DNA from 3 places in the Paenibacillus sp. BIC5C1 genome. Region 3 is predicted to be linked to each of the others. Evidence: a T-box and tRNA genes for the amino acid it is inferred to sense, from the RefSeq annotation. Region 3 holds a T-box; the other regions hold tRNA genes.
What was found. The T-box of region 3 lies ahead of tyrS (tyrosine--tRNA ligase). A T-box ahead of a tRNA ligase gene usually reads a tRNA of that ligase, here a tRNA-Tyr.

Region 1 (9,844 bases), 1.5 Mb from region 3:
AATTATTGTTCACCGCCCTTTCGGTTCATTAATTTGATTTGTGTGTTTGTTTGTTCGTTTGTTTCTTGTTTAACCTTATGTCCTTATTCTAGGGGAAACTGCGACTTTTCAAAACAGACCGTGGACGGTTTTTCATCCTAGACTCAGGTCGGGGATGGGGTTGGACCTTTGACTGTCCCTGGATCAGACCATTGACCACTGTACCGAATAACAGCCTTAGATATCCCTTATTACCCTTCTTCAACGCCGATCCCCCGTGTGAATATGACGTCCATACCTTTTATCTACGTTCCTCTCCGATTGACGTTTCCCATTACATGTTCTAGGAAAGCTAACGACTATTAATCTGAGCGATTACATGATATTCTTTTCCAATTGGATTTTTATTACTTTTTTATCCAAATAAACAAAATTTAGATTGTTCTATATGTAAGCGTTTACTAAAATAGAAAGTGTTACTAATTCAAAAGTCAGGAGTGGACCTGTGCGATCATTCAGCTATCTACATAAGATGATAGTCTTCGGAATCTTGTTAAGTACCCTGCCCATTCTGTTGACGGGAATCGCCGCTTTTATCTATTCTTCGAAACAATCAGAACTGCATCGTGCACAAGCCAATAAACAACTGTTAATCCAAATGCAAACTAATGTAGAGCACAAACTTGCAACCGTAAGTTATATGCTCGATCAGGCCGTTCGGTCACCGGACACGCTCCATTCTCTAACGTCATCCTCATCGATTCAGGGCACCGGCCCTTTGTTTGCTGAGAAGTTACAGACCGAATTCAAGAATATGAGGTCGTGGGAGCCTTTAATGGATATTACGCTCGTAAATCAGACCCAAGACTGGCTTATCGATCATGCTGGCCTATACCTGAATACTGATTTCCCAATGGCTCTGCCTATGAAAGACTTGTTATCGAACACACTCACATCCGGTTGGCAACTTACACCCTCATCCGTGTTTAACAATAATGAGCGCCCGGTGAATTCAGGCTGCATCTACCATATTGCTCTTGCCAGATCGATACCCGATGTAAATGTTTCTTCTGAAGCTGCCCTGATTGCGGGAATTCCGGCATGTTCACTGCAAAAACCACTGGAAGAGGAATCTCCTGAAAGTTCTGCGGCCGGACTGATCATTTTGAATCGTGAACAACGTATCATGGTCCACCCCGATCCCCAATATATTGGTCAGCCATTGGCTGCATCAGGAATATGGGACAGCGATTCGAAGGCCAGCTTTAGTGCATTGTTATCTAAGCGTAGTTTCGCTACCTCCTCAGGTCAACGTGAGGTACGGATTGCAGATACACATTACTCGCTGTCCTACACGCATTCTTCTCTAAAAGGGTGGACCTATATTCTCATTTCACCTACGAATATTCTAACTCACGAGTATGTTCAGATTGGGCTGCACACCATGTATATCAGTGTTGCTATGCTACTGCTTTCCCTGCTGCTCTCTTGGATCGGTTCAAGGCGAATGCATATTCCAATCCGCAAGCTTCTTGCACAGCTCGGTGACAAACGGTTGTCCAAAGGTAATTTTAAAACCAAGTCTATACTTTATATGGATGAATTCGAGCAAATCAGAGCCGGTATTTCTCAGTTATCGGCTTCTCAATCCCAGCTTGAAAGCAAATTAAATCAATATAAGTTGCACATCCGTACTCATTTTCTAATCAACCTGCTTCTGGGCAAAAATGCACCGTCCACTCTCCATGACACACTCAGAGAGAATGGTTATGGTTCACAACTTCAAGAGTGGCAACAAATAGCCGTCATTGCAGTTCAGGCTGAACTTGTGAATCACACCAAATATCATGCCAAGGATCGTGATTTGTTGCTGTTTGCCGTCCAAAACATACTGGAGGAGAGTATTTATGCAGAGCAACAGTTATTCACCGTGGTATATGAACAGGCTGTCGTTACCATTATAGGTACCCCTGAGCAAGATCTTGTTCGTTTTTCACAGCATTTGTATACGTTAACGGAACAACTACAGCAACAGATCAGTGAGATCCTTAGTCTCCAGGTAAGCATTGGCTTCAGTCAGCCCCACGCCTCCCTATTTCATATATCGCAGGCTTATACGGAGGCCCTTGAAGCGCTCAAGCATCGAATGAAACTGGGAGCAGGTATCATCTTTCAATTTGAGACGATCGATAATCGTACCTCACATTGGGCACTGCGATATCCCGAATCACTGGAGTATACGCTGATACAGGCTATCCAAAATGCCGATGAAGCCCTAGCATCCTCTCATCTCCATCAGTTGCTTGAAGTACTCTTTGGCATGGAATGCACACCGGAAGAATATCAGGTAGCACTCACCCGGTTGTTAACACATATTTTGCAGATGATGCAGGAATCCGGTATACGACTGGGACAGATCACCAAAGGCCATGGGTCCATTTTCAATGAACTTCATACTCTGCAGTATGCTGCTGAGGTTGAGCAATGGTTTAACAATCATATCATCATACCGATCATTCTCATTTTGAAAGAAAGACAGTACGCCCAATACCAGCACATATCCGAGAAAATGATTGCCATCATCCAGCAAGAATACGATAAGGATCTGACGTTGGAGGAATGCGCATCCAGACTCCATTACAATTCCAACTACCTAAGCAGTGTGTTCCGCAAAGAGACAGGCTGTGCATTTAGTGAGTATCTGACGAAGTACCGCTTCAGTATAGCTAAAAAGTGGCTCGACGAAAGCGAGTTGACGATCAAGGATATCGCTGCACGGCTTCGTTATAACAATCCACAGAACTTTATCCGTTCTTTTCGAAAATGGGAAGGAATCACGCCCGGACAATATAGGGAACGTAAGCAGAAGCCTGATCTATCCATAAAGCAGTAAACGGCTCTTTGGGGGATGAAGTACTATTTATAGAAGAAGAACGTTTGTTATTCAGGCGAAGAATAAATTGTGTTATATCCGACCATCAAAAAAAGGGAGCAGTTATAACTGCTCCCTTAAAACTTCATCTAAAATGATTACTGCTGGAATAGGTCTACTTTTCCTTGGTACGTACCACTTTCATATTCGGTTGCTCCAATTGAATCAGAATTTTACCAAACTTCCCTCCGCGTGAGAATGTAACCACACCATCTTTGTAAGTGTCTCTGATATATTGTTCAGCCAGGGCAAGAGAACCTTCATCCGTTGGCAGTTCGTGCGTGCTAAGCCATTCCTTAAGCTTATCAACGACTTCCTCAACAGGCATCTCAATATAACTTGTTTCTTTAGTGATTAAGGTGGTGTACGAATAATCTTTCAGGTACAGCAGCTGTTGTATATATCCCATATCTCCAGCGTTGTATGATGGATAGGCTCCTAATACCTCTTTAAGCTCATCTATTAGTGTGTGCTCTCTCGATCCAGCCATCGTGCTAATATAAACATACTTTCGGGCAGTGCTGATCGCCTGTTCAATCGTTTCCCAATTCGACATCGCCGGGCACATGGATGCAAATGCAAAATCATATTTCTTCTCCCAGCCCTTTTCCTGAATCGATATGTCCTCGAACCGCTCTGAAACGATATCAATACTGGATGTAAGGGATGCAGGAATTGTCTCCTTCATTAAGGAAACTAACAGTTCAGATGGCTCTACAGCTATAACGCTCGCTCCTTTAGTTGCAAAAGGAATCGTAAAGATGCCCGATGCTGCTCCAATATCTAATATCGATAAACCGTCAAAACTCACTCCCTGATTTTCAATCCAACCTATGATGCGTTCAGAGCGCTTCTTCCCCTCTTCAGTAAACGAATGTTGATGATATTCTCTAGCCCATCGTTCAAATGCAGATGTCGCGTCAAACGCCGTGCTCTTCATATTGTATTTTGAAACTGTGGACTGATTCTTCCACGCTTCTTCCCACACAAATCGATCAAATAAAATCTCAGAATGCTTGGATACATTTTTTTCTCCAGACACGTTGCTTCACTCCATTTCTTTTATGAAATAAAAATTCACTCGCAAAAAGGATATTATCTTGTTTCAATAAACACCTTTTATACAAATTTAAAAGAGCTTTAATATCCTTAATTAAACTAAAATATTATCAGAGACTTTACACATCTACAATATACTTATTAAAGTCATGCGTCAATACATAAACAAAATAATTATGAGATACCAGAATATCGTGTATTTGCCCTAGCATATGCTGGATTCCCCTGTAAAAATGGTGTTGTTATGACCTACAAGAATCCATTCAGGAGCCCTTCTTTGCTTAATTGCCGCACGTCATCTTTCAATTCGCCAAATAAAAAAGCTCATTAGATTTTGCATCTAATGAGCTTTTTCTTACTTGCTTGAATACCGGCGAGAGGACTCGAACCTCCACGGTTTCCCACTCGATTTTGAGTCGAGCGCGTCTGCCATTCCGCCACGCCGGCATATGATGTTTTTATAAAAATATACTGGAGGCGCCACCCAGATTCGAACTGGGGATAAAGCTTTTGCAGAGCTGTGCCTTACCACTTGGCTATGGCGCCATATTTTGGAGCGGACGACGGGAATCGAACCCGCGACCCTCGCCTTGGCAAGGCGATGCTCTACCGCTGAGCCACGTCCGCATAATGGCTGGGGATATAGGATTTGAACCTATGCATGACGGAGTCAAAGTCCGTTGCCTTACCGCTTGGCTAATCCCCAAAAAAACAAAGGGGCGATCGAGGGGAATTGAACCCCCGAATGCCGGATCCACAAACCGGTGCGTTAACCACTTCGCCACGATCGCCATAATACAATATGTTCTTGAAAGTTAATTGGCAGGGGCAGCAGGAATTGAACCCACACCAACGGTTTTGGAGACCGTTGTTCTACCTTTAAACTATGCCCCTAAAAACTGGTGGAGGATGATGGATTCGAACCACCGAACCCGTACGGGAGCAGATTTACAGTCTGATGCGTTTGGCCACTTCGCTAATCCTCCATAAGTGGTGCCGGCGAGAGGACTTGAACCCCCAACCTACTGATTACAAGTCAGTTGCTCTACCAGTTGAGCTACACCGGCGTATTAAGTTGTGATAAATGGTGGCTCGGGACGGAATCGAACCGCCGACACGAGGATTTTCAGTCCTCTGCTCTACCGACTGAGCTACCGAGCCACAATAAAGTTAATTCTGAAACGTTGCACTTTATCTAGGGCGTTCGGTGCCATATAGCAGATTTAGTGAACAGCTTCCTCATGTAAAGATTAAAATGGCGGAACCGACGGGATTCGAACCCGCGATCTCCTGCGTGACAGGCAGGCATGTTAGGCCAACTACACCACGGTTCCAGATCACTTTCTTCATAGAAAGTATAATTGCGGGGGCAGGATTTGAACCTGCGGCCTTCGGGTTATGAGCCCGACGAGCTACCGGGCTGCTCCACCCCGCGTCGTAATTTAAAAGTTATATGGTGGAGGCTGAGGGGATCGAACCCCCGACCCTCTGCTTGTAAGGCAGATGCTCTCCCAGCTGAGCTAAGCCTCCGAACAACACATTTATGATCTTATCATAAAACTGCTGTGTAAATCAACTTCTTTTTTTGAAGTTAGATATGACCCGTAGGGGATTCGAACCCCTGTTACCTCCGTGAAAGGGAGGTGTCTTAACCCCTTGACCAACGGGCCTTGCTATGGCGGAGAGAGAGGGATTCGAACCCTCGAGACGCTTGTGGCGCCTACACGATTTCCAATCGTGCTCCTTCGGCCAACTCGGACACCTCTCCATATGGCTCCCCGAACAGGGCTCGAACCTGTGACAACTCGATTAACAGTCGAGTGCTCTACCAACTGAGCTATCAGGGAATAATGCTTCAGAGATCATTCTCTGAAAACTAGATCCGAAACGAAATTTGCGATTCATAACCTGCATATTGGATAAGCCCTCGACCGATTAGTACTGGTCAGCTCCATGCATTGCTGCACTTCCACCCCCAGCCTATCTACCTCGTCGTCTTCAAGGGGTCTTACATACTGGGAAATCTCATCTTGAGGGGGGCTTCACGCTTAGATGCTTTCAGCGCTTATCCCGTCCGTACATAGCTACCCAGCGGTGCTCCTGGCGGAACAACTGGTACACCAGCGGTACGTCCATCCCGGTCCTCTCGTACTAAGGACAGCTCCTCTCAAATTTCCTACGCCCACGACAGATAGGGACCGAACTGTCTCACGACGTTCTGAACCCAGCTCGCGTACCGCTTTAATGGGCGAACAGCCCAACCCTTGGGACCTACTTCAGCCCCAGGATGCGATGAGCCGACATCGAGGTGCCAAACCTCCCCGTCGATGTGGACTCTTGGGGGAGATAAGCCTGTTATCCCCAGGGTAGCTTTTATCCGTTGAGCGATGGCCCTTCCATGCGGTACCACCGGATCACTAAGCCCGACTTTCGTCCCTGCTCGACTTGTAGGTCTCGCAGTCAAGCTCCCTTATGCCTTTGCACTCTTCGAATGATTTCCAACCATTCTGAGGGAACCTTTGGGCGCCTCCGTTACTCTTTAGGAGGCGACCGCCCCAGTCAAACTGCCCACCTGACACTGTCCCCGCACCGGATTACGGTACCAGGTTAGAACCTAGATACGATCAGGGTGGTATCCCAACGGTGCCTCCACAGAAGCTTGCGCTCCTGCTTCAAAGGCTCCCACCTATCCTGTACAGATCGTACCCAAATTCAATATCAAGCTGCAGTAAAGCTCCATGGGGTCTTTCCGTCTTGTCGCGGGTAACCTGCATCTTCACAGGTATTAAAATTTCACCGGATCTCTCGTTGAGACAGCGCCCAAGTCGTTACGCCATTCGTGCGGGTCAGAATTTACCTGACAAGGAATTTCGCTACCTTAGGACCGTTATAGTTACGGCCGCCGTTTACTGGGGCTTCGGTTCACAGCTTCGGATTGCTCCTAACCGCTCCCCTTAACCTTCCAGCACCGGGCAGGCGTCAGCCCGTATACTTCGCCTTACGGCTTCGCACAGACCTGTGTTTTTGCTAAACAGTCGCTTGGGCCTTTTCACTGCGGCCCCCTCGTGCTATTCACACTACCGGGGCACCCCTTCTCCCGAAGTTACGGGGTCATTTTGCCGAGTTCCTTAACGAGAGTTCTTCCGCGCGCCTTAGAATTCTCTTCTCGCCTACCTGTGTCGGTTTGCGGTACGGGCACCATCACCTGGCTAGAGGCTTTTCTTGGCAGTGTGAGATCATGACCTTCGCTACTATAATTTTCGCTCCCCATTACAGCCCAGCCTTACGATGTGCGGATTTGCCTACACATCAGCCTCACTGCTTAGACGGACATCCATCAGTCCGCGTCACTACCCTGCTGCGTCCCCCCATTGCTCATAACGGCTTACGGTGGTACAGGAATTTCGACCTGTTGTCCTTCGACTACGCCTTTCGGCCTCGCCTTAGGTCCCGACTTACCCTGAGCGGACGAGCCTTCCTCAGGAACCCTTAGGCTTTCGGCGGATCAGATTCTCACTGATCTTTTCGTTACTCATACCGGCATTCTCACTTGTATAATGTCCAGCGCTCCTTACGGTACACCTTCAACCCTTATACAACGCTCCCCTACCCCTGATGCAAAGCATCAAGCCATAGCTTCGGTGGTGTGTTTAGCCCCGTTACATTTTCGGCGCAGAGTCACTCGACCAGTGAGCTATTACGCACTCTTTCAATGGTGGCTGCTTCTAAGCCAACATCCTGGTTGTCTGTGCAACTCCACATCCTTTCCCACTTAACACACACTTGGGGACCTTAGCTGATGGTCTGGGCTGTTTCCCTTTTGACAATGGATCTTAGCACTCACTGTCTGACTCCCGGAAGTAAGTCTATGGCATTCGGAGTTTGACTGAGCTTGGTAACCCTTGCGGGCCCCGCACCCAATCAGTGCTCTACCTCCACGACTCTGTTTTCCGAGGCTAGCCCTAAAGCTATTTCGGGGAGAACCAGCTATCTCCGAGTTCGATTGGAATTTCTCCGCTACCCCCACCTCATCCCCGCACTTTTCAACGTGCGTGGGTTCGGGCCTCCAGTGCGTGTTACCGCACCTTCACCCTGGACAGGGGTAGATCACCCGGTTTCGGGTCTACGTCCACGTACTATGTCGCCCTATTCAGACTCGCTTTCGCTGCGGCTCCGGCTCTTCACCTTAACCTTGCACGGGAACGTAACTCGCCGGTTCATTCTACAAAAGGCACGCCATCACCCCTAAAACGGGCTCTGACTTTTTGTAAGCACACGGTTTCAGGTTCTATTTCACTCCCCTTCCGGGGTGCTTTTCACCTTTCCCTCACGGTACTGCTTCACTATCGGTCGCTAGGAAGTATTTAGCCTTGGCAGATGGTCCTGCCGGATTCATACGGGGTTTCACGTGCCCCGCACTACTCGGGATACATCTCGGAGAGAGCAGACTTTCAACTACAGGGCTTTTACCTTCTTTGGCGGGCCTTTCCAGACCTCTTCGTTTAACCGGCTCCTTTGTAACTCCATGTGAGATGTCCCACAACCCCAAAGAGCAAGCTCTCTGGTTTGGACTTCTCCGCGTTCGCTCGCCGCTACTGACGGAATCACTATTGTTTTCTCTTCCTCAGGGTACTTAGATGTTTCAGTTCCCCTGGTATGCCTCTACATAACCTATGTATTCAGTTATGAGTAACTGGAAATTACCCCAGCTGGGTTTCCCCATTCGGACACCCCCGGATCAAAGCTTGCTTACAGCTCCCCGAGGCAGTTTCGTTGTTCGCCACGTCCTTCATCGGCTCCTAGCGCCTAGGCATCCTCCGTGTGCTCTTAGTAGCTTAACCATAATTGCTCCGGTTTCGACTGCTCGCTTCCCTTGTTTTGCTTACGCAAAGCCAAAAGTCGCTCCCATTCGATACCATCGCAATGCAGTTTTCACTATTTATTGAAACTTGTTTAACACAAGTTCAGCTTAAAAAGGAATGTTCTAAATCGCAAAATTTCGTTTCGATATCTAGTTTTCAAAGAACAAGCTCCATGCAAAAGCAAGCTGTTTGAGAGTTTGAGCTCTCAAAACTGAGCAACGAGTGAGTAACTAGCCGACCTGTCTAGATTTTGTATTTGAATGTTTCCACTCGGGAAACGATTCTCCATAGAAAGGAGGTGATCCAGCCGCACCTTCCGATACGGCTACCTTGTTACGACTTCACCCCAATCATCTATCCCACCTTCGGCGGCTGGCTCCTTGCGGTTACCCCACCGACTTCGGGTGTTATAAACTCTCGTGGTGTGACGGGCGGTGTGTACAAGACCCGGGAACGTATTCACCGCGGCATGCTGATCCGCGATTACTAGCAATTCCGACTTCATGCAGGCGAGTTGCAGCCTGCAATCCGAACTGAGACCGGCTTTTTAGGATTCGTTCCACCTCGCGGCTTCACAGCCCGTTGTACCGGCCATTGTAGTACGTGTGTAGCCCAGGTCATAAGGGGCATGATGATTTGACGTCATCCCCACCTTCCTCCGGTTTGTCACCGGCAGTCACCTTAGAGTGCCCACCCGAAGTGCTGGCAACTAAGATCAAGGGTTGCGCTCGTTGCGGGACTTAACCCAACATCTCACGACACGAGCTGACGACAACCATGCACCACCTGTCTCCTCTGTCCCGAAGGAAAGATACATCTCTGTACCGGTCAGAGGGATGTCAAGACCTGGTAAGGTTCTTCGCGTTGCTTCGAATTAAACCACATACTCCACTGCTTGTGCGGGTCCCCGTCAATTCCTTTGAGTTTCAGTCTTGCGACCGTACTCCCCAGGCGGAGTGCTTAATGTGTTAACTTCGGCACCAAGGGTATCGAAACCCCTAACACCTAGCAC
Region 2 (9,844 bases), 3.0 Mb from region 3:
ATGTGTAGGCAAATCCGCACATCGTAAGGCTGGGCTGTAATGGGGAGCGAAAATTATAGTAGCGAAGGTCATGATCTCACACTGCCAAGAAAAGCCTCTAGCCAGGTGATGGTGCCCGTACCGCAAACCGACACAGGTAGGCGAGAAGAGAATTCTAAGGCGCGCGGAAGAACTCTCGTTAAGGAACTCGGCAAAATGACCCCGTAACTTCGGGAGAAGGGGTGCCCCGGTAGTGTGAATAGCACGAGGGGGCCGCAGTGAAAAGGCCCAAGCGACTGTTTAGCAAAAACACAGGTCTGTGCGAAGCCGTAAGGCGAAGTATACGGGCTGACGCCTGCCCGGTGCTGGAAGGTTAAGGGGAGCGGTTAGGAGCAATCCGAAGCTGTGAACCGAAGCCCCAGTAAACGGCGGCCGTAACTATAACGGTCCTAAGGTAGCGAAATTCCTTGTCAGGTAAATTCTGACCCGCACGAATGGCGTAACGACTTGGGCGCTGTCTCAACGAGAGATCCGGTGAAATTTTAATACCTGTGAAGATGCAGGTTACCCGCGACAAGACGGAAAGACCCCATGGAGCTTTACTGCAGCTTGATATTGAATTTGGGTACGATCTGTACAGGATAGGTGGGAGCCTTTGAAGCAGGAGCGCAAGCTTCTGTGGAGGCACCGTTGGGATACCACCCTGATCGTATCTAGGTTCTAACCTGGTACCGTAATCCGGTGCGGGGACAGTGTCAGGTGGGCAGTTTGACTGGGGCGGTCGCCTCCTAAAGAGTAACGGAGGCGCCCAAAGGTTCCCTCAGAATGGTTGGAAATCATTCGAAGAGTGCAAAGGCATAAGGGAGCTTGACTGCGAGACCTACAAGTCGAGCAGGGACGAAAGTCGGGCTTAGTGATCCGGTGGTACCGCATGGAAGGGCCATCGCTCAACGGATAAAAGCTACCCTGGGGATAACAGGCTTATCTCCCCCAAGAGTCCACATCGACGGGGAGGTTTGGCACCTCGATGTCGGCTCATCGCATCCTGGGGCTGAAGTAGGTCCCAAGGGTTGGGCTGTTCGCCCATTAAAGCGGTACGCGAGCTGGGTTCAGAACGTCGTGAGACAGTTCGGTCCCTATCTGTCGTGGGCGTAGGAAATTTGAGAGGAGCTGTCCTTAGTACGAGAGGACCGGGATGGACGTACCGCTGGTGTACCAGTTGTTCCGCCAGGAGCACCGCTGGGTAGCTATGTACGGAAGGGATAAGCGCTGAAAGCATCTAAGCGTGAAGCCCCCCTCAAGATGAGATTTCCCAGTATGTAAGACCCCTTGAAGACGACGAGGTAGATAGGCTGGGGGTGGAAGTGCAGCAATGCATGGAGCTGACCAGTACTAATCGGTCGAGGGCTTATCCAATATGCAAGTTGTAAATCGCAAATCTCGTTTCGGATCTAGTTTTCAGAGAATGATCTCTGAAATGTAAGCTAAGCTATGCGTTTGGTGGCGATGGCGGAGGGGTTCCACACGTACCCATCCCGAACACGACCGTTAAGCCCTCTAGCGCCGATGGTACTTGGACCGCAGGGTCCTGGGAGAGTAGGATGCCGCCAAGCGAAACCCCATTGGGGTATTTTTTTTCGATTTTTCATACGGGCCCTTAGCTCAGTTGGTTAGAGCGCACCTCTGATAAGGGTGAGGCCGGTGGTTCGAGTCCACCAGGGCCCACCATATAATTTTTAAAAACACAGTGTATGGGGCCATAGCTCAGCTGGGAGAGCGCCTGCCTTGCAAGCAGGAGGTCAGCGGTTCGATCCCGCTTGGCTCCACCATTCCCTGATAGCTCAGTTGGTAGAGCACTCGACTGTTAATCGAGTTGTCACAGGTTCGAGTCCTGTTCGGGGAGCCATTAAGGCCCGTTGGTCAAGGGGTTAAGACACCTCCCTTTCACGGAGGTAACAGGGGTTCGAATCCCCTACGGGTCATAGCTATATTTATTAGCTTAAAAAAGGGATGAGAATCCCAAAGGTTCGTCGGAGGATAAACTTCGTTAGCAAAGGCTTCGCAGTCTCGAATGAAGTGAGAGTATCCCCTACGGGTCATATATATGGAGGCTTAGCTCAGCTGGGAGAGCATCTGCCTTACAAGCAGAGGGTCGGGGGTTCGATCCCCTCAGCCTCCACCATATAGTATTCTAAATAACGACGCGGGGTGGAGCAGCCCGGTAGCTCGTCGGGCTCATAACCCGAAGGCCGCAGGTTCAAATCCTGCCCCCGCAATTATACTTTCTTTCAAGAAAGTGATCTGGAACCGTGGTGTAGTTGGCCTAACATGCCTGCCTGTCACGCAGGAGATCGCGGGTTCGAATCCCGTCGGTTCCGCCATCTTGATTATGCTTCAGGGATGAGAATCCGTTTTTGGGTTCGTCGGAGCATTCACTTCGAGAGCATTAGCTTCGCAGTCTCGAACGAAGTGAGAGTATCCCGTCGGTTCCGCCATTAATTCAAACTTCATTGTGGCTCGGTAGCTCAGTCGGTAGAGCAGAGGACTGAAAATCCTCGTGTCGGCGGTTCGATTCCGTCCCGAGCCACCATTTATCACAACATAATATGCCGGTGTAGCTCAACTGGTAGAGCAACTGACTTGTAATCAGTAGGTTGGGGGTTCAAGTCCTCTCGCCGGCACCATGTAATCCTGGAGGATTAGCGAAGCGGCCAAACGCATCAGACTGTAAATCTGCTCCCGTACGGGTTCGGTGGTTCGAATCCATCATCCTCCACCAGTTTTTTGAGTCATTAGCTCAGTTGGTAGAGCACCTGACTTTTAATCAGGGTGTCGAAGGTTCGAGCCCTTCATGACTCACCATCATATGCGCGTGTGGCGGAATTGGCAGACGCACTAGACTTAGGATCTAGCGTCTTTGACGTGGGGGTTCAAGTCCCTCCACGCGCATCCTTTATATGCGGAAGTGGCTCAGCGGTAGAGCATCGCCTTGCCAAGGCGAGGGTCGCGGGTTCGATTCCCGTCTTCCGCTCCAATATTTTGCGCCCTTAGCTCAGCTGGATAGAGCGTTTGACTACGAATCAAAAGGCCGGGAGTTCGAATCTCTCAGGGCGCGCCATTATAACCTCATATGCCGGCGTGGCGGAATGGCAGACGCGCTCGACTCAAAATCGAGTGGGAAACCGTGGAGGTTCGAGTCCTCTCGCCGGTATAGATAACGGGATGTAGCTCAGCTTGGTAGAGCACCTGGTTTGGGACCAGGGGGTCGCATGTTCAAATCGTGTCATCCCGATTTTTACATGCGGGTGTAGTTCAATGGTAGAACTTTAGCCTTCCAAGCTAATAGCGTGGGTTCGATTCCCATCACCCGCTTTATAGAAATGCAAAAAAAAGAGATGGTTTCTGCCATCTCTTTTTTTTTGCATTTTTTTAGTCTCCTTTGGACATATACTTCAATGTTAGTAACTTATCGGGTCATAGCTTTATTAACAGTGGGATAACACACAATACTGCAGTGATAAAGCTATGTTTATTTGAATTTTTAAAAACGCTTACAAAAATATCTTGCCTAATCCCTCAGCCTGTAATACTATATCAATTAAGCGCTTAACCTTCAGGGGTAAGGCGCTTAAACTTAACTTAGATTAAGCGCTTAACCCGTGAAGGGAAGGGAGATGATTTTTCCATGACAACCATTAGACTGACGATGGCTCAGGCACTGCTCCGATATCTGGACCAGCAATATATTTCCGTTGATGGGGTGGAAACCAAGTTTGTGAAAGGTGTTATCGGCATTTTCGGTCACGGCAACGTAACTGGTATTGGAGAGGCGCTGGAGCGTAGTTCTGGAAGTCTGACGTATATGCAGGGTAAAAATGAACAAGGCATGGTACATACGGCAGCGGCCTATGCCAAGCAGAAGAACCGTAGACAGATTTATGCCTGCACAACATCCATCGGACCAGGAGCGCTGAACATGATTACCGCAGCGGCAACGGCAACGGTCAATCGTATTCCCGTTTTACTGCTTCCAGGTGATAACTTTGCTACGCGTGAACCAGATCCCGTGCTGCAACAACTGGAGGTAAGCGGCGATTATACTATTTCAGCCACTGATTCGTTCAAAGCGGTCAGCAAATACTGGGATCGCATCGTGCGTCCTGAACAGCTGATGATTGCTGCCACACAGGCGATGCGCGTGCTGATGGACCCGGCGGAGACGGGGGCGGTAACGTTGGCACTGCCACAGGATGTGCAGGCAGAGGCGTACGATTACCCTGAATCGTTCTTCGCCCGCAAGGTGCATTACCTGGACCGTCGTCCTCCGGTCCAGGCGGCAATTGAACGGGCAGCGCAGCAGATTGCCCGTGGCAGGAAGCCGCTGATCGTAGCAGGCGGCGGCGTGTTGTATGCCGAGGCATCCACACAGCTGGCTGAATTCGCCGAGGCATTCGGCATTCCGGTTGCCGAGACGCAGGCTGGCAAGAGTGCCTTGGCGTGGGACCACCCACTTAATGTGGGGGCCATCGGCGTGACCGGCTCGCTGGCTGCCAACAGGCTTGCCAGAGAAGCGGATGTGGTAATCGGCGTCGGCACCCGGTTCTCGGATTTTACGACGGCGTCTCGGTCTGCTTTTCAGCATCCCGAAGCGGCTTTCATCAATATTAACCTGAACGGTATGGATGCCGCCAAATTGGGTGGGGAAGCGATTTTAGCGGATGCACGGGAGGGTTTGCAAGCTTTGCAAACGGCTTTACAGGGACGGCAGTACCACAGTGGATACGAAGCATCGAAGATCGCCGACCTGCGGGATGGGTGGAACACCGAGGTGGATCGACTCTATGGACTGAAACATGAGGCAGGACTGGCACAAACGACAGCGGTTGGTGTTATTAATCGGACCATTGACCCTTCTTCAGTCATTGTGTGTGCGGCGGGAAGTTTGCCTGGAGACTTGCACCGTCTATGGCGCGCGTCTGCACCGAAAACATACCACATGGAATATGGCTTCTCCTGTATGGGCTATGAGGTGAGCGGAGCATTCGGGGCAGCACTTGCCGAGCCGGATCGTGAAGTGTATGCCATGGTGGGTGACGGTAGTTACCTAATGCTGCATTCTGAACTGGTGACGAGTTTGCAGGAACAGAAGAAGATGACCATTTTACTATTCAACAACAACGGATTTCAGTGTATTCATAATTTGCAACGGGAGCACGGAAGTGACGGTTTCGGCAACGAGTTCCGCTATCGGGAATCGGAGAGCGGGCGACTGACCGGGGATTATATGCCTATGGATTTTGCAGCCCATGCCCGCAGCCTTGGAGCCAAAGCCTATAAGGCAGAGACGACGGAACAATTGGAGCAGGCGATCAGAGATGCACGGAATGAGACCGTGACTACACTGATCGAAATTCCAGTCGTGCCCGGAACCAATGCAGGTGGATATGAGTCATGGTGGAATGTGGGCGTTCCAGAAGTATCCAACGAGGAAAAGGTAGTAACAGCTCATAACGCGATGCAGGCAAACCGTGCCAAAGCTAGACTCATATAGTTGAGCATATCATCAATCCAAAGAGTAACTTTCAATCAGCATAATATAGATGGGAATGCACGCGTTAAATCGAATGATGCGAAAATGTTGAAACACAAAAGGAGACGTGGAGCCATGAACAAGCTGCCATTTCAGCTCGGGATTCATCCGATCAACTGGGTTGGAGAGGATGTAAAGGAGCATGGTGATGCAACAACGTGTGAACAGATTCTGGATGACATTCAACGACTTGGCCTGACGGGTACGGAGATGGGACGCAAATATCCCACGGATCCAGACACATTGCGGGAGGAGCTGGGCAGGCGCAAAATACGCCTCGTTTCCCAGTGGAAATCGGTATTGTTCTCTGACCTGACGTATCGCCAGTCTGAGCTGGACAGCTATCGCAGACACGCGGAGTTTCTGCAATCTATGGGCAGCAAGGTGATTAGCACGGCGGAAGTAGGTGGCTCCCTGCATTTTGATCCAAGGCGGACACCGCATGAAAAAGAAGTGCTGAGACTCAGTGAATCGGAATGGCACATCCTTGCTGAGGGGCTGAACGAAGCAGGTGCCATCGCCCGTGAGCACGGGTTGAAGCTGACATACCATCATCACGGCGGTACCGTTGTTGAGCAGCCGGATGAGATCGATAAATTGATGGAACTGACTGACCCATCTCTTGTTTATTTGCTCTATGATACAGGTCATGCTTACTACGGCGGCGCCGACCCGTTAGCGCTCCTGCGTAAGCATTATGACAGGATTGCCTATATTCATCTGAAAGATATCCGTCCTCAAGTGCTGGACGAAGCACGGGCGGAACAGTCTGATTTTGTGGGCTGTATTCGTAAAGGAGTATTTACGGTTCCCGGAGATGGATGTATTGATTTTGCACCGATTCTGCAGGAGTTGGTTACACGGGGGTATGATGGCTGGGCGATGCTTGAAGGGGAACAGGACCCTGCAATTCATAATCCGTATGAGTATGCGCGGCGATCGTTGCAATATATGGAGTCCTTATACCAGCACAGCTGATAAAGTCATGGCCATCGGGAGAGAGCCGTACCATGAGGTAAACCCGATGATGAGTGTGAGTTTGATGAATGTAACATTTCAAATCCCATCATAGAAAGGGGTTCAAATAAAATGACTTACGTATCCTTTCCTGATTCCAGGAAGATGGATTTCACCGCGATTGGCCGTCTGTGCATCGACTTGAATGCCAATGAGATCAATCGCCCGATGGAAGAGACGATGACCTTTACGAAATATGTGGGCGGATCTCCGGCTAATATCACGATTGGCATGTCCAGGCTCGGTATGGAAACGGCATTTATCGGCAAAATCGCGAATGACCAGATGGGCAGGTTCATCAACAGTTATCTGGAGCGGAACGGAATCGATACGTCAAATGTGGTAACGGACGATACCGGAGCGGTGACAGGACTTGCTTTTACCGAGATCAAAAGTCCAACCGATTGCAACATTCTAATGTATCGTGACCATGTGGCTGATCTGCTATTGCAGTCGAGAGAGGTCCAGGAAGAGCTGATTGCCGACTCCAAAGTGCTGCTGATCTCAGGCACAGCCCTCGCTCAAAGCCCATCACGTGAAGCGGTATTCCAGGCGCTGGCATATGCGAAAAAGCATGGCACAATCATTGTGTTTGATCTGGACTATCGTCCTTACACATGGACATCAGCCGAGGAGACGGCGGTCTATTATAACCTCGCGGCCGAGAAATGCGATATCATCCTGGGCACCCGTGAAGAGTTCGACATGATGGAGACGTTTGACCATAATCCAGACCATAGCGATCAGGTGACCGCGCAAAAATGGTTCGACTTTTCCGCTAAAATTGTCGTCATCAAACATGGCAAGGAAGGCTCCATTGCTTATACAGGTGAAGGGCTATCTCATCAAGCCGACAGCTACCCAGCGCGTGTGGTGAAGACGTTTGGAGCAGGCGATTCCTACGCGGCGGGATTCCTGTATGGGTTGATGCAGGGCTGGACGATTGAACGCAGCATGGCGTTTGGCAGTGCGGCAGCATGTATCGTTATCTCCAGCCACAGCTGCTCGGATGCGATGCCAACAGTGGAACAAGTGAATGACTATATCGAACGCTGCAATCGGGGCGAAATTACGGTGTCTTGAAGCGTGTTGAAGTACTTGGAGTGGATGGAGTTAATTGACGGAGCGCACATATAAGCGAAGGGAGACAGGGCTATGGGAAAAGGGATTTCGGAAGCGTCAGCAACAGCGACAATGGTTCAAAACTGGATCGGGGGTGCCTGGGTGACCCCGGCGGCAACCCGTACGGAGCCGGTCGTGAATCCGGCTACGGAAGAGGTCATTGCACACGTACCGTTGTCTGAACAGGCGGATGTGGATTTGGCCGTCCAGACGGCAAGGGAGGCGTTCCCGTCCTGGAGCGGCACACCAGTTCCCCGCCGTGCACGGATTCTGTTCCGCTACCAGCAGCTGCTGGTGGAGCACTGGGAAGAACTCGCCCGGCTGGTTACGCTGGAGAACGGTAAAAGCTACGCGGAAGCTTACGGCGAAGTACAGCGTGGCATTGAATGCGTCGAATTCGCGGCAGGCGCCCCGAACCTGATGATGGGCAAACAGCTGCCTGACATCGCCACTGGGCTGGAGTCAGGCATGTACCGGTACCCAATCGGTGTTATTGGGGGAATAACCCCCTTCAACTTCCCGATGATGGTACCGTGCTGGATGTTCCCGCTGGCGATTGCGTGCGGTAACACCTTTGTCCTGAAGCCGTCCGAGCGCACACCGCTGCTGGCAGGTCGTCTGGCTGAGCTGTTCAAGGAAGCAGGGCTTCCGGACGGTGTGCTCAATATCGTTCACGGTGCGCATGACGTTGTGAATGGACTGCTTGAACACAAGGATGTTCAAGCGATCTCTTTTGTCGGATCACAGCCTGTGGCTGAATATGTTTACACTACCGCATCCGCACATGGCAAACGGGTACAGGCGCTTGCTGGTGCCAAAAATCACTCGATCGTTATGCCTGATGCCGATCTTGATCTGACAGTGAAAGAAATCACCAGTGCGGCCTTCGGCTCAGCCGGAGAACGCTGTATGGCCTGCTCGGTTGTTGTCGCCGTGGGCGATGTTGCTGATACGCTGGTGCAAAAGCTGGTGGAAGCGGCAGACCGCATCACCATTGGTAACGGCATGGATGAAGGGGTGTTCCTGGGTCCTGTCATTCGTGGTCCACATAAGGAACGTACACTTAGTTACATTGAATCCGGAGAACAGGAAGGCGCTGCTCTGATCCGGGATGGTCGCAAAGATGAAGCGACAGGCAAGTCTGGTTATTTCGTTGGTCCGACGGTATTTGATGAGGTGCAGAGCACTATGAAAATCTGGAAGGACGAGATTTTTGCACCGGTACTCTCGGTAGCGAGGGTTGCTACGCTGGAGGAAGCAGTGGAACTGGCCAACCGTTCCGACTTTGCCAATGGAGCTTGCCTGTTCACCCGCAGTGGAGCAAGCATGCGCCAATTCCGTGAAACGATTGATGCAGGCATGCTGGGCATTAACTTGGGCGTACCTGCGCCAATGGCATTTTTCCCTTTTTCCGGCTGGAAGAAATCGTTCTACGGTGATTTGCATGCCAACGGTACAGACGGCGTTGAATTTTATACTCGCAAAAAGATGGTTACTGCCCGCTGGTAATCACTCAGGGAATACCAGCCAATGGAAGAACGTTGAGTCCACATGGACACATACAGGGAGGATAACGGAATGGGCAAGGATAAAGTGAGAATTGGCATCATCGGTGCTGGTCGTATTGGTAAAATTCATGCGGACAATCTCCTGCGCAACACGCATGCCGAGATTGTTGGCATCAGTGATTTGTTTGCAGGACCCGAGCTGGAGGAGTGGGCCTCCAGCCGGGGTATTCCGGTGGTAACGACAGATAGCAGCCAGCTGATCGCCATGCCAAATGTGGATGCCGTGTTGATCTGTTCCTCAACAGATACACATGTACCCCTGATTGAACAGGCAGCCCAGGCGGGCAAACACATTTTTTGTGAGAAGCCGGTCAGTATGGATCTTCATCAGACTCAGGCAGCTGTTGCAGCCGTGCAGAAGGCTGGGGTAAAGCTACAAATCGGATTCAATCGTCGCTTCGATCATAACTTCAAGCGGGTACGTGCACATGTGCAGGAAGGAACGATTGGTGATCCGCATATTATCAAAATCACTTCTCGTGACCCGAGTCCGCCGCCAGCAGAGTACATCCGGGTGTCTGGCGGAATTTTCATGGATATGATGATCCATGATTTCGACATGGCCAGG
Region 3 (9,844 bases):
ACACAGTCAGATCTATCCCCTCCTCTCCAAAATGGAAAACGATGAGCTTTTAGCCTCCCGCTGGGTACAACAGTCTGACAAACCAGACAAGAAAATGTATGCAGTCACGGAGAAAGGTATTGAAAAACTGCTGGGATGGATGATCACTCCCGTTACCGCTCCGGTTACGCGCGACGAGTTCAATCTACGCATTTTATGTGTCGGCATTGCGGAAGACGGAAGCATGAGACGCATTCTGAATGAGCGCAAAAACTGGTTTATGGAACGCATCCGTTATTTCGAGGATTTGAAGTCCCGTATCCCTCAGGATAATTTGCGAGTAGGCAGCCGGGAATTCGGAAGTTACATTCTGGTACAAAAAGGGTTAATGAACGCACAAACAGGCATCGAATGGTGTAACTGGGTAACCCAACTACTCGATGGCCAAGCCGCAATTCAGGACCCTTGTCCAAGTATTTCAGAAAAATAAACAAAATTTGAAACGTTCCTGCAAGTTGACCGTATTACTTGAGTAAGGCCCATTTTTGGGCGAATCAAACAAATTAATCGGGGGGTTACGATCTTTACAATGAAGAAAAAATTCGGAATTAAACATCTCATGATGGTTTTCATGGCCTTTACATTGCTGTTCGCAACAGTCGGAGTCGCAAATCCGGATTCTGCTGACGCTAGACGTGGTGGCGGTTTCAAATCGGGAACAAAAAGCTATACCAACACTCCTAAGAAATCCGATTCCAACAGTAATGTGAGCAAATCAAATACAAATAATAACTCCAGCAATGGAGCAGCTACTACCAACCGTGGCGGATTCTTCGGCGGTGGCGGTGGATTTATGAAAGGTATGATGCTGGGCGGTCTTGCTGGTATGATGTTCGGCGGATTGTTCGGTGGCATGGGCGCTCTGGGTAACATTCTTGGATTGCTCGTAAACGTAGCTGCAATTATGCTGATCGTGATGCTAGCAATGGCCCTGTTCAGAGCCATTACGAATCGTCGTAAACCAGCTGCAGATGGTCGTTATGACCGCCGTAATGATCGTGAAGATGATGACCGTAACAGAAACGGACGGTACTAATCTCTATGGTTCTGAGCATGGATGAAATTGTAAACGCGATCTGTATTCACATGGCTGAACGCAAGGGTGTTCGCCCAACCGATGTCAACGTGGAACTGAGCTGGGAAGAAGATACGGGTTATTCGGCTGAAGTCTGGATTCAAGGCCGCAGTCAGTACCTGGTTGAATCTAACATGATCGAAGCGATCCTGCGCTACCTGCACAGTGAATACGACATTCGGGCTTACCGTGAGAATGTAAGACTGGATCTGGATGAAGAGATCACAGCGATTGTGAATCAATAAATGAATAACTAATAAGCCATTTGCGGATGGCATGTAGAAAAGGACCATCTCCATGATGTCAATGACATGATTGGGGACGGTCCTTTTTTTGTGTTGCTTGGGAAGATACAACTTTCTCTACGATCTTCCCAAGCTTCATACTGCACTCCTATGACTACTTCAATTTAACCAGACTGTAGTTTTTCTTGCCTTTGCGGATAATGATGAATTTACCACCGATGGCGTGCTCTGCAGAGACCGTGAATTCCAGCTCTATCACTTTCTCACCATTCATGGAGATGGCTCCTTTGGTGACATCCTCACGCGCCTGACGTTTGGATGGCTCCAGACCAAGATCCACAAGCCAGTCTACAATATTTTTCGCTTCACCATCGGTTTCGAAGGTCGGCATTTCTTTAAACCCCTGCTCGATTTCGTCCGCTGTAAGCGACCGAATGTCTCCGCTGAACAGTGCTGCAGTAATGCGCTTTGCCTGCTCCAGCATTTCGTCGCCATGAACAAATTTCGTCATTTCTTCAGCAAGTGCCTTTTGTGCTTCACGCTTGTGCGGCTCCGTTTCTACCTTCTCAGCCAAAGCTTCAATCTCATCTTTGCTAAGGAACGTGAAGTATTTCAGGTATTTGATTACATCACGGTCATCCGTATTCGCCCAGAATTGGTAGAATTCGAATGGAGTCGTTTTATTCGGATCAAGCCAGATAGCCCCGCCCGCAGATTTACCGAATTTCGTTCCATCTGCTTTGAGCATAAGCGGGATCGTCAGACCATAAGCTTTGGCTTCTGGTCCTTCTTTTTTACGGATCAGGTCTAGACCGCTTGTAATGTTGCCCCATTGATCGGAACCCCCGATTTGCAGCTGTACATCCTCATGTTGGAACAGGTGCAGGTAATCGAGCGATTGGAGAATCTGGTAGGAAAATTCGGTAAACGATATTCCGTCTTCCAGTCTGCTTGCAACCACATCTTTAGCCAGCATCGTGTTGAGGTTAAAGTTTTTGCCGTAGTCACGCAAAAATTCAATCACATTGATTTTGTGTGTCCAGTCGTAGTTGTTGACCATACGTACCTGATTGTCGCCATCCGTTACAAACAGCTTTTTCATTTGTGCAGTCAGAGCGTCCACATTGGCCTGTACTTCTTCCAACGTTTGCAGGGAACGTTCCGATTGACGACCACTTGGATCACCAATAGTACCTGTTGCCCCACCAATCAGAATCACTGGACGGTGGCCAGCCAGTTGGAAACGTTTCAGCATCATGAACGGAATCAAATGTCCGATGTGCATGCTGTCTCCGGTAGGGTCAACCCCGCAGTACAAGGAAACCGACGTTGTCTCGGTCAGCTCACGCAGACCCTCCGCATCCGTCTGTTGGTTAATGGCATCGCGCCACTTCAGTTCATCAATAATATTCATCACAAACAACCCCTTCTCTATGCATTGGTATTAGGCCATGATCTACGTTAATTCACAAGCAGCTACACCGGGTGAGGCTTTTTTTGGACACAAAAAAATCGCCGCCTTGTCTTCAATAGACATAGGGACGATTATCATAACCGTGGTACCACCCAACTTGCACAGACAACAGCTCACACGCTGTCCATACCGCTTTAAGCAAAATATCGTTTGCCATTCCGCTTGGCATTACCCAAGTACTCCAGAGTGTAATTCGCAGCCCTTGTATGTATCAGGTTCCATCAACCCCTGACTTTCTGTAACAGGGACAAAGCCGCTACTGCGCTCTATCAACGTAATTCATGTATTCAATTTATAGCCAGTATAGCCGAACGTTAATATCATTGCAAGGGCAAGTATGCATTACCTCTTCTTCCTTGGTTCCAACCTCTCCAGATCCTGCCGTTTACCCGTCTGATGCCAATACAAGTAAGGATCACCAAGCTGTTGGAAAGCCTTCTCAACACTTTGGGTCAATTCTTGTGTCACTGCGTTTGTGTAATTCAAGTGTGTCTGTTTATTATCCACACCATATCGTTTCAGCAATTCCACATGCGCCGCCGTAAAAATGATATCCTCCAGCAGCCAGTAAATTACTTCTTCCGTCTCTTTCATTCTTTTTTCCAGCATGACCATGCCACGCTCGTATATACGAACTATATATGCATCATCTTCACTCTCTACATATGGAACGCCTTCCCATTTAAAGCTCTCAAACAAACGGTTAATATAGTTCTCTGTCTGCTGCCTGCCGAAGGATGTCTGTTCAAGCAACTGAAAAAGAGTTTTTGCAATATCTGGTTTACTTAGTATGTTGGGCATAAAATCTCCTTTTGACATGTTAATGAAAAAGCTGCCAATGGCAGCCTCTTCATAACAAATGTTCAATTCAGGTTCCACAAAAAGTCCGGTAGGAGGTATCGCATTGCGTAGGCAGTTCCGCGTACTCAGCCTGTTCGGGAGAATGTGCAAATGGGTTTGATAGGACAGCGAGAAGCTTTTCCATCACACTAAGATTTCCGTGATTCTCCGCTTGGTCCAGTGCTTCTTCCACCCGATGATTACGAGGAATCACCGCCGGATTGTTCGATTTCATCAATCGTTGCGATTCTTCTTTCCCTTCCTGCTGTCTGCCTAATCTTGCCTGGCGACGCTCATTCCATTCCGCAAACTCAGAAGTGTCGAACAAGGGAGCTCCCTTAACCGTATCAAAGGTAAGTGCGAGAAACGTATTCGTATAATCTGCACTATGCTTCTCCATCAGTTCAAGAAGATCCCTGATTAGCGCTTCATCCTCAGCCTCTTCATTAAACAAGCCCAGCTTGCTCCGCATTCCCGAGAGCCAGTGGTGATGATACAATTCTGAGAATTGTGCAATAGCATCCTGGGCGATTTGTACAGCCTGTTCTTCATCCTCATGCAGCAGTGGCAGAAGTGTCTCGGCAAACCGAGCCAGATTCCAGCCGCCAATATACGGTTGATTTCCATAAGCATACCGACCTTGCGTGTCGATCGAGCTAAATACCGTCGCTGGATTGTAGGCATCCATAAATGCACACGGCCCATAATCGATGGTTTCACCGCAGATGGACATATTATCCGTATTCATTACGCCATGAATGAAACCAACCTGCTGCCACTTAGCAATAAGTGAAGCCTGCCGCCGGATGACTTCCTGAAGCAACTGAAGATAACGGTTATCCGGTGAGGAGATTTCAGGAAAATGCCGTTCTATCGTATAATCAGCCAGTGCCCGGAGATCATTCGTTGATGCACCACTGGCTGCGTATTGGAAGGTTGCCACACGTAGATGACTTGAAGCCACTCGCGTCAGGATTGCACCAGGTCGCTCTGTTTCTCGTGTAATGTTTTCTCCAGTAGATACGACCGCCAGACTTCGCGTTGTAGGAATGCCGAGTGCATGCATCGCTTCACTAATAATATACTCACGCAGCATGGGCCCCACGGCAGCACGTCCATCCCCTCCGCGAGAGTATGGTGTTCTTCCCGATCCTTTCAGCTGAATATCCACTCGCTCGCCTTGTGGCGTGATCTGTTCTCCCAGCAGTAAAGCACGTCCATCACCAAGCATGTTAAAATTACCGAATTGATGACCCGCATAGGCCTGAGCCAGAGGCTCGGCACCTTTCGGTATCAGGTTGCCTGCAAACACCTCCGCTCCTTCATCACTGTTGAGAACCTCCACATTCAGTCCCAGGCTGGCTGCAAGCGATGAATTGAAGATGATCATCTTCGGTGATTGAACGGGTACCGCTCCCTGAACCGTGAAAAAGGTCTGCGGCAAACGTGCATAACTGTTATCGAAATGCCATCCTTCTATTCGTGTATCTTGTTGCATGTGATCACAACTCCTTTTCTGTAACCAAGCGATATCAGGATATCCCTTCGTTTATTCTAGCCTTGTGAACCAATGCTCATTTATGTAGTCGCATGGAAATTCAACGGAAAGAACATGTGGCATGTTCATGATGAAACTTTAGCATATTTATCTCCCTTTTGCATTCATCCTGTTGTAACTTTCATACCCTGGGCGCCGTTTAAGTTTCAAGGGGTTATGAGCACTGAAAGCAAACCTGCTTATGTTCAATTAACTAAGGAGAAATCTGCCAAACTTTTCGAACTTATCACTGGTAAAAAAGCTTCCAGGGTATGTTGAATAAAAATATCCGATTTTACTCTAAAGACTCTGCAGTTTACCCAGCATAAAGACCCAAGAGATTCATTGGCGAGGGGAGTCATTCCGATCATTCCACCTCATTCAATATCATCTTGGGTCTGTTCCTTTTATCCAGATCGTATGCCAGTTAATCAGACAATCTTACGTATGTGCTTCTTGAGCCTGTGCGGGCTGTACGGGCAGACTCTCTTTTTTGAATCCGAGATTAAAGAAGATATTGAGCAGAATGGCGCACAGACTGCCTGTGATAATACCATCACCAACAATAATGCGGATACTTTGAGGCAGCTGGGCAAACAGATCAGGCACAGCCGTGACGCCAAGACCGAGTGAAACCGAACAAGCAACGATTAACAGATTGGATTGCTTGCTGAAATCCACATGTTGCAGCATTTTAACCCCAGATGAGACCACCATGCCGAACAGAACCACCGTTGCCCCTCCGAGTACCGCGCTGGGGATAATCGTTGCGAATGCCGCAACTTTGGGGATGAGTCCGAGAAAAATCAGAATACCTCCGGCTGCAACAACCACATTGGTTGTTTTCACTTTGGAGAGCTGAACCAAACCGACATTCTGGGCAAATGTGTTATAAGGAAAAGCATTGAAGATGCCACCAAGCACAAATGCCAGACCTTCTGCGCGGTATCCTCGTGCCAGATCCTTTTCATTAATTGGTTGATCACAGATTTTGCTCAAGGCCATAAACACACCTGTAGACTCAATAATGACAACCGTGCCGACAATAATCATGGTAATGATCGGACCGATTTCGAAGGTAGGCCATCCAAAGTAAAAGGGCTGGGGCAAATGGAACCAGGAGGCTTCCTGTACAGAACTGAAATTCACTTTTCCCATGAGGGCAGCCACGAGGGTACCCACAATAATACCGAGGAGAACCGCAAGGGATTTGACAAAGCCGCGAGCATATCGATTCAGCACCAGAATAAAAAGCAATACCCCGAATGAGAGAGCCAGATTATCTAAGCTTCCGAAATTTTCGCTGTTTGCCCCGCCTGCCATGTTTTTGATGCCCGTTGGAATCAATGCCAAACCAATAATGGTTACAACTGTTCCAATCACGACGGGAGGGAACAGCTTGACAATTTTACTAAAGAAGACAGCACATATAACGATGAATATGCCTGCTGCTATGATGGAACCGTAAATGGCTGGAATTCCATATTGTGATCCAATCGCAATCATCGGAGTCACAGCAACAAATGAGCTTCCAAGAACCGCTGGCAAGCCAATTCCCAAATACTTCCCTTTGCGTGCCTGAAGCCATGTCGCGATACCACAGGTTAACAGGTCAATTGATACCAGGTACGCCAATTGTTCTGCAGTCAGGTTTAAAGCCCTTCCCACAAGCAGCGGAACCAAAATGGCCCCGGCATACATCGCCAATACGTGCTGAATTCCCAGTGAAAAAATCCTCATTCTCTTGGTTTCTCTCATCCCTATCTGCCCCCTGTAATTTAGAATCACTTTACCGCTGCAAAATCGTGTTATGTTGATTCACATTATATAAACTATTCAGGGAAGTTCCATGATTCATAACATAGAATTGTTGAAGGTTATAAAGAGAACTCATTATTTTGGGCACTTTGTACAAAAGGGAATGAGCACAACCTCTTTCCTTGTCATATTATCTCACACGAAAAACAAATCAGCTTCGCTTCTCACGATTCCATCCCAATCGAAAACATAAAAAAGGCCAGCCAGAAATTTCTGGCTAACCTAATCATTTGAGAACCACCGGAATGGCGACCTCATATGCATACTATATTATGGACAATGCTCATGCTCAGATCGGATAATCGACAACAATCACATTCTCCACCCACTCATTCAAGGAAGTTACAAAAGACTGATGAGCAGGATGCGGGCCATAAGCTCGCAGCGCTTCCTGATCTTCAAACGTCACTCTCAGGCCAAGTGTGAAGCCCTGAATATGATCTGTCTCCTCTGTTACATTAATGCCTGCGGTAAGATCCACAATTCCAGGGATCTGTTCCTGTAACGCGAGCAGTTGAGCCACCAATTCCTGCTGTTTGACCGGAGTGATTGTATCGATTAATTTGAATACGACCAAATGTTCATACATTATCTTCTCATCCTCATTCCATTAAAGAGTTATTTAGCTTTTTAATACTCTGCTCTGAACATGATGCAGCAGCTTCTGAAGCCAGATCATATCACTTTGAATGGAGTGGTAAGCGTGATCTCGCATCAACAACAGTGCATCTTTCAGATCCTCCTGCACATCAATCTCCTGAGGTGTATGAGAATCAATATATTCCAGTTTCTTATTCATCTTCTCAATAATATCCTCAATCAAATAAGCGATCTTCTGATTATCCACCTTATCCAAATGGACCAAAGCAGCATATAAGGACTGTATGTTCGTAAACTTCTGGAACACCTTATATATGCTCTCTTCAAGGGACTGACGTCCTTTTTCGGTGATGCCATATGTCGTTTTGTCCGGTCGATTTTCTGTTTGAATCGTTTCTACCTTCTCGATCAGGCCCTTCTTCAGCAACACTTCAAAATTATAATAAATGGTGCCTTCCGTAATCTTGGCATCCGTTTGATCCAGATGTTTCCCTATTCGTTTCTTAATATCATAGGGGTAATAGTTCCCCTCACTTAGTGCACCGAGTATAAATATTTGAATCGACATTGTGACTGCCCCCATTCTGCTCTTCCAAGGGTACAGCTTCTTCCTCATCGCCTACCCTCATAACTTCTATTTTATATCATAACGGGCTGTTGTACAGACTCCTGTGTCGTATCGGTCTGTTTGGCTTTTTTGAAATGATGAATGGCCGTATTGATCACGAAGGCTCCCAAGCCCACCAATGCCAGTCCGACCGCATATTCTACCGTTTTCCCTCCGCCGAAGAGAATATTATAATCCAGATGCGTTGAATAGAACATCGGTGTGATCTGACTCACGAATTTGAAGTATCCTGGCATCATCTCTGGGGACATGGACGTCCCGTTTGCAATGGACTGACTGAGTACGAATATCATATTGATCAGCATTCCGCCTTGACCGAGAAGCATGATAAAGATGCTGGTGAACTCAATGGACACAAACAGTTGCAGGCTGTGTACCATCCACATTTTCAAAACACTTCCACTCCATACCCCTGCACCATAAAATAAATGCCAATCCCTACAAGTGGAGCAAGGATGGAAACAAGCAGGTTCGTACCTCGCATTGCAAAGAATGCTCTCCATTTCCCCATCTCTCCTTGCAGTTGCTTCATTCCGCCAATACTTTGCATCGCGTAGATCATGGCTCCAACATAGAGCGCCATCGTGATAAACATCGGTGCCATCTGATTCTGCATGCCTGCTGGCTGAGGGTTGCTCAGAACAATGTCCGATGACACTTTGCCCATAGTAGACTCCACAATCTGTTTCGATTGCTCTGCAGGAACCTGCATGCTGCTCAGCACACCCTCGAAGCTCTGTGCCTGAACCTGTGCGCCCATCTGCGCAGTAATTTCAGCTGCAACATTTTTCATGGAGCTCGTGATTGTTGTTGGGTTCGATTCATTAATCAGATACTGGAGCTGAGCTTTACCGCCCTGTTCAGACAGTTTCTCCGTAAAATCACCCGGTATACGTATGATCATATGGATTTCCCGGTCTTCAAGCCCCGTCTTTGCCTGTTCCAATGATTCGTTGGTTACTACCGTAAATGGCAATTGTTCCTGCAATTGTTGTACAAATTCAGTACCGGATTGCTGGTCCTCGTTGACAATGGCAACGGTAAGATTGGTTACATTTTTGGGGATTGCGCTATACCCTGACATAAAAACGGTCAACATTACAATTTGGTAAAAAACGATCATAAATATGCCTGCCTTGACTCCGCCATGCTTCAGTATGTTCTTCACTCTCTACTCCACCTTGTTATCTCAATTTAAACTACTTGAATTAAAGTACTCTCATTTGTTATATTTGTCAATGAGACCAACCAAGGAGGCGAAACGAATGACGAAGAGCTCTATTATTTCTCTGTCAGAAATCACGAATTTCCAATCGAAAGAAGAAGAATTCAGTCCCTACCGTTGGTATAGCAGCATGTTGAATCAGGAACCTGTCATCTACAATGAAGAGACCGATTCCTGGCATGTATTCAGGTATGATCTTGTCAAAACCGTGCTTAATGATCACGAGCACTTCTCCAGTGTGAGAAAGAGATCAATTGTTAATGTGGGATATTCAAGCGAAGAAGAAGGTTCGGACAGCGAGCATCACATGCCGGACAAGCTGGATATTCACAACGTAGATCCGCCGGAACATCGCAAGCGGAG

Region 1: it encodes a tRNA-Tyr, which carries the amino acid that the T-box ahead of tyrS (tyrosine--tRNA ligase) is inferred to sense. The anticodon was not compared.
Region 2: it encodes a tRNA-Tyr, which carries the amino acid that the T-box ahead of tyrS (tyrosine--tRNA ligase) is inferred to sense. The anticodon was not compared.

What each region holds. Positions count from the first base shown of each region.
Region 1 is NZ_CP135922.1:5,962,328-5,972,171, forward strand. Features, by position in the region: gene RS891_RS26705 (helix-turn-helix domain-containing protein) at 485-2,872, shown strand; gene RS891_RS26710 (class I SAM-dependent methyltransferase) at 3,027-3,953, opposite strand; tRNA gene RS891_RS26715 (tRNA-Leu) at 4,339-4,417, opposite strand; tRNA gene RS891_RS26720 (tRNA-Cys) at 4,443-4,516, opposite strand; tRNA gene RS891_RS26725 (tRNA-Gly) at 4,523-4,597, opposite strand; tRNA gene RS891_RS26730 (tRNA-Gln) at 4,602-4,676, opposite strand; tRNA gene RS891_RS26735 (tRNA-His) at 4,689-4,761, opposite strand; tRNA gene RS891_RS26740 (tRNA-Trp) at 4,791-4,864, opposite strand; tRNA gene RS891_RS26745 (tRNA-Tyr) at 4,871-4,956, opposite strand; tRNA gene RS891_RS26750 (tRNA-Thr) at 4,962-5,037, opposite strand; tRNA gene RS891_RS26755 (tRNA-Phe) at 5,056-5,131, opposite strand; tRNA gene RS891_RS26760 (tRNA-Asp) at 5,227-5,304, opposite strand; tRNA gene RS891_RS26765 (tRNA-Met) at 5,332-5,405, opposite strand; tRNA gene RS891_RS26770 (tRNA-Val) at 5,425-5,500, opposite strand; tRNA gene RS891_RS26775 (tRNA-Glu) at 5,569-5,640, opposite strand; tRNA gene RS891_RS26780 (tRNA-Ser) at 5,647-5,738, opposite strand; tRNA gene RS891_RS26785 (tRNA-Asn) at 5,742-5,817, opposite strand; rRNA gene RS891_RS26790 (23S ribosomal RNA) at 5,886-8,811, opposite strand; rRNA gene RS891_RS26795 (16S ribosomal RNA) at 9,124-9,844, opposite strand, start outside.
Region 2 is NZ_CP135922.1:315,881-325,724, forward strand. Features, by position in the region: rRNA gene RS891_RS01400 (23S ribosomal RNA) at 1-1,395, shown strand, start outside; rRNA gene rrf (5S ribosomal RNA) at 1,476-1,592, shown strand; tRNA gene RS891_RS01410 (tRNA-Ile) at 1,631-1,707, shown strand; tRNA gene RS891_RS01415 (tRNA-Ala) at 1,733-1,808, shown strand; tRNA gene RS891_RS01420 (tRNA-Asn) at 1,810-1,885, shown strand; tRNA gene RS891_RS01425 (tRNA-Glu) at 1,890-1,961, shown strand; tRNA gene RS891_RS01430 (tRNA-Val) at 2,086-2,161, shown strand; tRNA gene RS891_RS01435 (tRNA-Met) at 2,182-2,255, shown strand; tRNA gene RS891_RS01440 (tRNA-Asp) at 2,283-2,360, shown strand; tRNA gene RS891_RS01445 (tRNA-Phe) at 2,494-2,569, shown strand; tRNA gene RS891_RS01450 (tRNA-Thr) at 2,588-2,663, shown strand; tRNA gene RS891_RS01455 (tRNA-Tyr) at 2,673-2,758, shown strand; tRNA gene RS891_RS01460 (tRNA-Lys) at 2,766-2,841, shown strand; tRNA gene RS891_RS01465 (tRNA-Leu) at 2,848-2,928, shown strand; tRNA gene RS891_RS01470 (tRNA-Gly) at 2,939-3,013, shown strand; tRNA gene RS891_RS01475 (tRNA-Arg) at 3,021-3,097, shown strand; tRNA gene RS891_RS01480 (tRNA-Leu) at 3,112-3,190, shown strand; tRNA gene RS891_RS01485 (tRNA-Pro) at 3,198-3,271, shown strand; tRNA gene RS891_RS01490 (tRNA-Gly) at 3,281-3,351, shown strand; gene iolD (3D-(3,5/4)-trihydroxycyclohexane-1,2-dione acylhydrolase (decyclizing)) at 3,665-5,530, shown strand; gene iolE (myo-inosose-2 dehydratase) at 5,645-6,547, shown strand; gene iolC (5-dehydro-2-deoxygluconokinase) at 6,659-7,669, shown strand; gene RS891_RS01510 (CoA-acylating methylmalonate-semialdehyde dehydrogenase) at 7,742-9,217, shown strand; gene iolG (inositol 2-dehydrogenase) at 9,287-9,844, shown strand, end outside.
Region 3 is NZ_CP135922.1:4,419,626-4,429,469, forward strand. Features, by position in the region: gene RS891_RS19550 (PadR family transcriptional regulator) at 1-469, shown strand, start outside; gene RS891_RS19555 (hypothetical protein) at 569-1,075, shown strand; gene RS891_RS19560 (YxcD family protein) at 1,081-1,359, shown strand; gene tyrS (tyrosine--tRNA ligase) at 1,514-2,773, opposite strand; T-box leader at 2,894-3,115, opposite strand; gene RS891_RS19570 (Imm63 family immunity protein) at 3,176-3,634, opposite strand; gene RS891_RS19575 (protein adenylyltransferase SelO) at 3,702-5,171, opposite strand; gene RS891_RS19580 (nucleobase:cation symporter-2 family protein) at 5,652-6,968, opposite strand; gene RS891_RS19585 (Dabb family protein) at 7,318-7,617, opposite strand; gene RS891_RS19590 (PadR family transcriptional regulator) at 7,651-8,196, opposite strand; gene RS891_RS19595 (hypothetical protein) at 8,268-8,648, opposite strand; gene RS891_RS19600 (YhgE/Pip domain-containing protein) at 8,645-9,424, opposite strand; gene RS891_RS19605 (cytochrome P450) at 9,522-9,844, shown strand, end outside.